One region of the Shewanella sp. SW1 genome, then DNA from elsewhere that is predicted to be linked to it. Evidence: predicted binding sites of a transcription regulator. Region 1 holds the regulator's gene; the other holds the start of a gene.
What was found. Region 1 encodes MetJ, which represses methionine synthesis genes. Its sites were predicted from a motif close to TAGACGTCTAGACGTCTA; they were not measured.
Positions count from the first base shown of each region.

Region 1 (3,421 bases):
AGACGCAATAGGGTGTCCTTAATACCTGCCTCAAAACGCGCCTGCGGCTCCATGGCTCTGTGGGTCATAGTGGCGGGCACGGCCACTAAACTTTCGACGCCACCTAAACTTTCCGCCACGCTAAATAAGCTGAGTGCACCTAAAAAGGCCACCACTTCGGCCTCGCCGCCTTTGAGCTCAAAGCTCAGCATAGCGCCAAAGCCCTGTTGTTGCTTGGCCGCAATGGCGTGACCTGGGTGATCCGCAAGACCGGGGTAATAAACTTTGCTCACCACAGGGCTTTGCGTTAATACCTCAATAATACGCTGGGCATTGGTTTGATGCTCGCGAATACGCACCGCTAAGGTACGCAGGCCTCGCAGGGTCAGATAACTGTCGAAGGCTGACCCCGTTAAGCCTAGAGTGTTCGACCACCAATGTAAGCTTTCGCCGATTTGCGCGTCTTTGGCGACCACAGCGCCGCCGACCACATCGCTGTGACCATTGATATATTTAGTGGTGGAGTGGATAACGATATCCGCGCCTAACAATAGGGGTTGTTGCAATATCGGCGATAAAAAGGTGTTATCGACCACCACCAGCGCGCCGACCTCATGGCTCGCCTTAGCAATGGCTTCGATATCTACCACACGCAATAACGGGTTCGATGGGGTTTCGAGCCACACCATCTTAGGATTCTGCGCAATGGCGGCGGCTAACGCTTGGCTGTCGGTTTGGTCGACCACAATGAGCTTAAACTGGCCTTTCTTCGCTAAGTTGGTAAATAAACGGTAGGAACCACCATAGCAATCATGGGGCACAACTAATAGTTCATCGGGGCCGAGCAAAGTAGTCACTAAGGTGATGGCCGCCATGCCAGTGCACGTCACTATGCCAGTGGCGCCCTTTTCTAATTGCGCTAATGCTTCGCCTAAAATGCAGCGCGTTGGGTTGCCTGAACGACTGTAATCGAATTCGCGGGGATTTTTATGACCATCGAAGGCGTAATTAGTCGACAAATAAATCGGTGGCACAACTGCGCCATATTGAGTATCGCTTTCGATACCCTGACGCACTGCCAGTGTGGCTAATTGACGCTCTGCCATGGGTGGACTCCTAAATTCGATAGACTGATAGAGATGTCTGGACGTCTAAATGTACCTAAGCCCAACGCCATCGTCAATAGGCGTGAAGACGTTTAGACGTCTGAACATAAAGAAATCTGTTTGCAATCACAAAGAAATAGTAGCAATAATTTGACTGTTCTTTGTAAGGGTTTAAAATCTGCCCCGAATTTAGCGTTATAACAGGTGAGTCAATGACTGAATGGAATGGGGAATACATCAGCCCCTATGCTGAACATGGCAAGAAGAATGAACAAGTAAAAAAAATTACTGTGTCTATTCCGCTCAAAGTGCTTAAGGTCCTCACGGACGAACGTACTCGTCGTCAGGTCAATAATTTGCGTCACGCCACCAACAGCGAGCTGTTGTGTGAGGCATTTTTGCACGCCTACACTGGCCAGCCATTGCCCAACGATGACGATCTGTCAAAAGATAACCCAGACAGCATTCCCGCCGAAGCCAAGTTGTTGATGGATCAAATGGGAATCGAGTGGGAAGACATGGAATAGCGACTCGTCGCTTTCAAAGTCATATCACAGTGCTCATCAATAGGGATCGTTAACGATCCCTTTTTGTTTATACCCAAGCGACTTCAAACTTTAAATTTCACCATCTTGAGTTGGTTTGGGATATAGGAAATCCTATGTTTTCTATGATAGATCCACAGACACTCGCCTTAGCCTCGCTGGTCGTGTTTCTGGGCGCATTAACCCAAAGTCTGATTGGGTTTGGGCTTGCGGTTGTCGCCAGTCCTTTGCTGTATATCGTCGATCCACAACTTGTACCTGCGCCTGTTATTGCTATGGGTTTCTCCATCGCCCTGCTGACCTTAGTGCGTGAACGCGGTCACTTAGAATTCAATGGCTTGCAATATGCGCTCCTAGGTCGCGTGCCCGGTGGTTTTATCGGCGCGAGCCTGTTGCTGTTTGCGCCTCAACCCATACTGGGTTTATCCATCGCCGCCATTGTGACTGTCGCAGTGATCCTCAGCCTGTATAAATTCAGCCTGCCAGTGAATAAGAAAACCCTCTTCGGTGCGGGCGTGGTTTCAGGGATCTTCGGCAATATCGCCGCGATTGGTGGCCCGCCGATGGCGATTTTGTTGGCAGGCAAAGATGCCTCGCAGTTTCGCGCTGCCCTGTCGGCCTTCTTCATTTTTAGCTCCATGATTGCATTGATCATTTTAGCGATCACTGGCTTATTAGAATTAAAACATCTGTGGCTGTCGTTGATGCTGCTCCCCTCTGTGATTTTAGGTTACTTAGTCGCAGGACGATTAGTGGGCCGTGTCGATAAAGAGAAGACAAAGATGGCGACGTTAGTCCTGTGCAGTATCAGCGCCTTAGTACTAACGGTGAAGTCGGTTATCGAGTTATTACCCCAATAAGCGTCCCGCTTGTACTGGCAAACCTTCTCACGATTCAAACAATAAAAAAGCACTGACATTGCCAGTGCTTTTTCTTTATCTATCAATATGTAAAGCCAGATTACACTCAGCTTAAATAGCTTTGCCCTGCGTACATAATAAAGTGTCTTAAGGCGAGTACGCCCGTTAAGCTCGCACAAGCCACCATGATCATCGCGCCCTTAGTGTGGCGAGTCGCGGCGGGTAGCAGCATAAACAGCAATGGAATACCAAAGCCAATTCCGACAACACCTATCCAGAACACGCTTGCCCATAGCCCAGAAGTTAACGATGCTAAGGCCGCAGCCGCCGCGCCGCCCTTGAAGTACAAGGCGCAAAACAACATGAACAGGAACAGAATTTCAATCGCCATCACAGGCAATTCTAAACCGTGCATCTTCACTAAAGTTTTGTCGTGGCTGTCAGTCTTAAACATCAGCAACGCCAGTACCGCATTTGCCGCAGCGCCCGCCGATAGACCTGACACTAAAAACAGCGCAGGCAGTACCGCAGTGTTGAGCATAGGATAGGCATTCATCGCCGAAATTAAGAAGCCAGTGTAAGCCCCTACGCCAATGGCGAGGACAAACAACAATACTTCAATCAGCTTTCGAAATGGCATAAGTAACTTAGCGATAGGTGTTAGGAAACCCAACCCCCATTTTGGTAAGTCATCCCGCAGCACAATAATGGCGTACGCAAAAGCTAAGGGAGAATACGCCAGCAGCGCCAGCACCCCGATAGCCATCACAGACTGGAAGTTATAGTGAATTAAGATCAACCAAAAGTGGAATGGTTTGGTTAAGTCAAACACTAAACAAGCTAGACCTAAGCTAATTGCTACAGGCCCAATAATGGCTGCCGCCTTAAGAATGCTGCTTTCGGCTCCCGCGCTGAGTTCCTTATTCGCCCA
Region 1 is NZ_JAKKSG010000007.1:51,244-54,664, forward strand. Features, by position in the region: gene metB (cystathionine gamma-synthase) at 1-1,085, opposite strand, end outside; gene metJ (met regulon transcriptional regulator MetJ) at 1,298-1,612, shown strand; gene L5M71_RS07970 (sulfite exporter TauE/SafE family protein) at 1,747-2,490, shown strand; gene nrfD (NrfD/PsrC family molybdoenzyme membrane anchor subunit) at 2,597-3,421, opposite strand, start outside.

Region 2 (3,421 bases), on a different contig from region 1:
TAGGTCAAGTTAATATCTATCGCTACGCCTTTACGTTCTATTTAAAAGAACGCCTCGATGAACTGCCACAGCCCTATAAAAAGTTGGTCCAAGGTTATTGGAAGCTGACTGAAGATATTGCAACGGATGCGGTAGATAGCTTAGCGGATATGGAAGGTGTGGAGGTTGATGCTGACGAAGTGCAAACCTTAGCTCTGTTCAGTGTGTTCGGCCAAATTATCGCACTGACCGCATTTGCCTATTTAAATGCTAATGCCGAACAGTCATTTCCTTTAAGTGTGATTAAGTCATTGATTGATAATCAACAACAGACCTTAACCATAGAAGCGTTCGAGGCGTTAGATCTCGATCAGGATCTGCGTCAAGAATTTATGATCGCCCATAATTTGCGTCAGACCCGTAATCCTAATTCATCAGGGTTGATACTGCGCCGTGTCTTGTCTATGCGTGGATTGTTGATGAATCCGCTGTAATTTGTCGATGCTATGAAGTAGTCATTTGACTCAATAAAAAAGCCTGCATTCGCAGGCTTTTTTACTCTATGTCACCCGCATTAATTCGTCTTCTGCTGGCGGGATAAACCTTCCCTCGCCACCAGTTGTAACCAATTTTGGATCAATGCAGAGTTAGCACTGTGGCGGCGATAGGCACCAAATAGCGGTCGTTTCAGACCTTCTTGGCCGAGTTTTACCGTAGCGAGACTCAGTCCATGTCCTTCATTAATCGACCAGCTTGGCAGTGCGGCTATGCCGTCTTTACAGGCAATGCGTTGCAATAACATCATGGTTAAATCACAGGTTTTTTGCTCGCCCGCCTCTATGCCCGCAGGTTCTAAAAAGTGGCGATAAATATCTAAACGTGTCAACGGCACTGGATAACTGATAATAGGCAAGTGTGCTAATTGCTTAGGAGTGACATAGGCTTCTTTCGCTAAAGGATGATCCTTAGCAACCACTAACTTCACTTCAAAATCAAACAAATGCTGGTAGGCGAGTGAATGCCCAGGCACAGGATCTGAGGTTAATACAATATCCAGTTCACCCATTTCTAAGGCATTGAGCGAGTCGAACAAGTGGCGGCTCGACAAGTCTAACTCGGCAGTTGGATGATCTTGCCTAAATTGTTCCATTACAGGCATTAACCAGCGAAAACAGCTATGGCACTCAATGCCGACTCGCAACTGATTAGTTTCGGTTTCCAGCCCATTCTTCAAATCTGTCTCGGTTTCTAACACCTTAGGCAAAATCTCTTCGGCCAGATGCAACAGGCGTGCACCTTCTTGGGTGAATGACAGTGGCTTACTCTTACGCACAAAAATGGGCGAGTTAATCCTTTGCTCCAACTCCTTAATCTGGTGGGAGAGGGCGGATTGAGTGACAAAACGTTTTTTGGCTGCGCCCGCCAAACTGCCGCTTTCTTTCAGGGCCATTAAGGTTCGCAGGTGTCTTAGTTCGATCATGTTCACTCCAAGTGAATTTCGCTCATGTTGTGCTTGAAATCAATTCGGTTGCTGGCATAGAGACTAACACAATAAACTTCTAGACGTCCAGACGCCCATTGTTATTTATCAAGGCTGAAGTGCTGAAAAGTGCCAAGAGAAAACAATCTGGTGGGTGCAAGTGCCGAATGTGGCTTATCTCAAATAAAGGAAGATAGAGTATGCAATTAAATAGTCTTGGGTTTCCCCGTATTGGGCGTCGTCGTGAATTGAAATTTGCCTTAGAAAAATACTGGCGTGGTGAGAGCACTCAGGTGGAATTACGTGAAGTGGCGAGTGAACTTCGCCGCACCCATTGGCAGTGGCAAGCTGCTGCGGGCATTGAGCAAGTTCCCGTAGGTGATTTTGCCTTTTATGATCAAGTGCTGACCTTAAGCGCGACTTTAAATGCCATTCCTGAGCGTCATCGTGGTGAAGGGACAATCGATCTCGATACTTTATTCCGTGTTGCCCGCGGCAGAGCGCCAACGGGCCAAGATGCGCCAGCCTCTGAAATGACCAAGTATTTCAATACTAACTATCACTATCTGGTACCTGAGCTCAGCCAAAACCAAGTGTTTTCGATTGCCTATGAGCAATTTTTCGATGAAGTCAGTGAAGCGCAGTCCTTAGGCTATAAAGTAAAACCTGTGCTACTCGGCCCTGTTAGCTACTTGTTCCTTGCTAAAACCGTGGGCCAAGAGTTTGATAAGTTAAGCTTATTACCCAATTTATTAGCTGCTTATGCTGACATTTTGGCGCGTTTTGCTGCTCAGGGAGTGCATTGGGTACAGCTCGATGAGCCCATTCTCGCATTGGAATTGGATGGCGAATGGCAAACGGCGATCATTGAGGCGTATCAAGCACTCAGCACTGCGAAGGTGAAGATCCTTCTTACCAGTTATTACGGCGGTATCGCACACCATCAAGTGCTGGTATCGGCCTTGCCGGTCGCGGGGTTGCATGTCGATTTAGTCACAGCGCCGGATCAATTGGCAGTCTTTGCCAATGCGCTTGGTCAAGATCAAATTTTGTCGGCGGGTGTGGTCAATGGCCGCAACGTGTGGGCGGCAGAGGCGGATTTAATTGCCGAACGCATAGGCGCGGTTGCCCGTGATCTCGGAGATCGCTTGTGGATCGGTACTTCTTGCTCACTCCTGCACAGCCCTGTGGATTTAGAGGTGGAAGCCACGCTTGAGCCTGCGCTGCGTCAACAACTCGCGTTTGCGAAGCAAAAATTACTCGAACTGGCCAATGTGCGCCAATTGCTACTGGCACCTGAATCGGCCGCGGCAAAAGAGATTGTGCAAACCTGTTTGGCGCGCCGTGAGGCGAAAGCGCAGGCCGCCGACAGTCAAGTGATTGCCCGCGTTGCCGCGTTGACATCTGCCGATTATGAGCGCGTCAGTGATTTCAGCGTACGCCAAGCAGTGCAGCAGCAGAAATACCGTTTACCTCTGTTGCCGACCACCACCATTGGCTCCTTCCCACAAACACCAGCAATCCGTGGACTACGCAGTCGTTGGCGCAAGGGCGATCTGAGTGATGCACAATATACAGAGCAATTGCAGCAAGTCACCCGCGATACAATCGACCGCCAGCTTAAACTCGGTATCGATGTACTGGTTCATGGTGAGGCCGAGCGCAACGATATGGTGGAATACTTTGGTGAGCAGCTTGCGGGTGTTGGCTTTACCAAAAATGGTTGGGTGCAAAGTTATGGTTCACGCTGTGTTAAGCCGCCGTTGATCTATGGTGATGTTAGCCGTCCAAAGGCGATGACGGTTGATTGGGCCGAGTTTGCCCAAAGTCTCACCGACAAGCCTGTAAAAGGCATGCTGACTGGCCCGGTGACGATTCTGCATTGGTCATTCGCCCGTGAAGATATCGGCCGCGATGTGATTGCGACTCAGCTGGCGCTGGCGATCCGTGATGAAGTGGTGG
Region 2 is NZ_JAKKSG010000026.1:38,129-41,549, reverse strand. Features, by position in the region: gene L5M71_RS19890 (HDOD domain-containing protein) at 1-473, shown strand, start outside; gene L5M71_RS19885 (LysR family transcriptional regulator) at 554-1,459, opposite strand; gene metE (5-methyltetrahydropteroyltriglutamate--homocysteine S-methyltransferase) at 1,660-3,421, shown strand, end outside.
Region 2: metE (5-methyltetrahydropteroyltriglutamate--homocysteine S-methyltransferase) is a predicted target of MetJ. The motif match lies at 1,532-1,549, and genes of this name have one in related genera.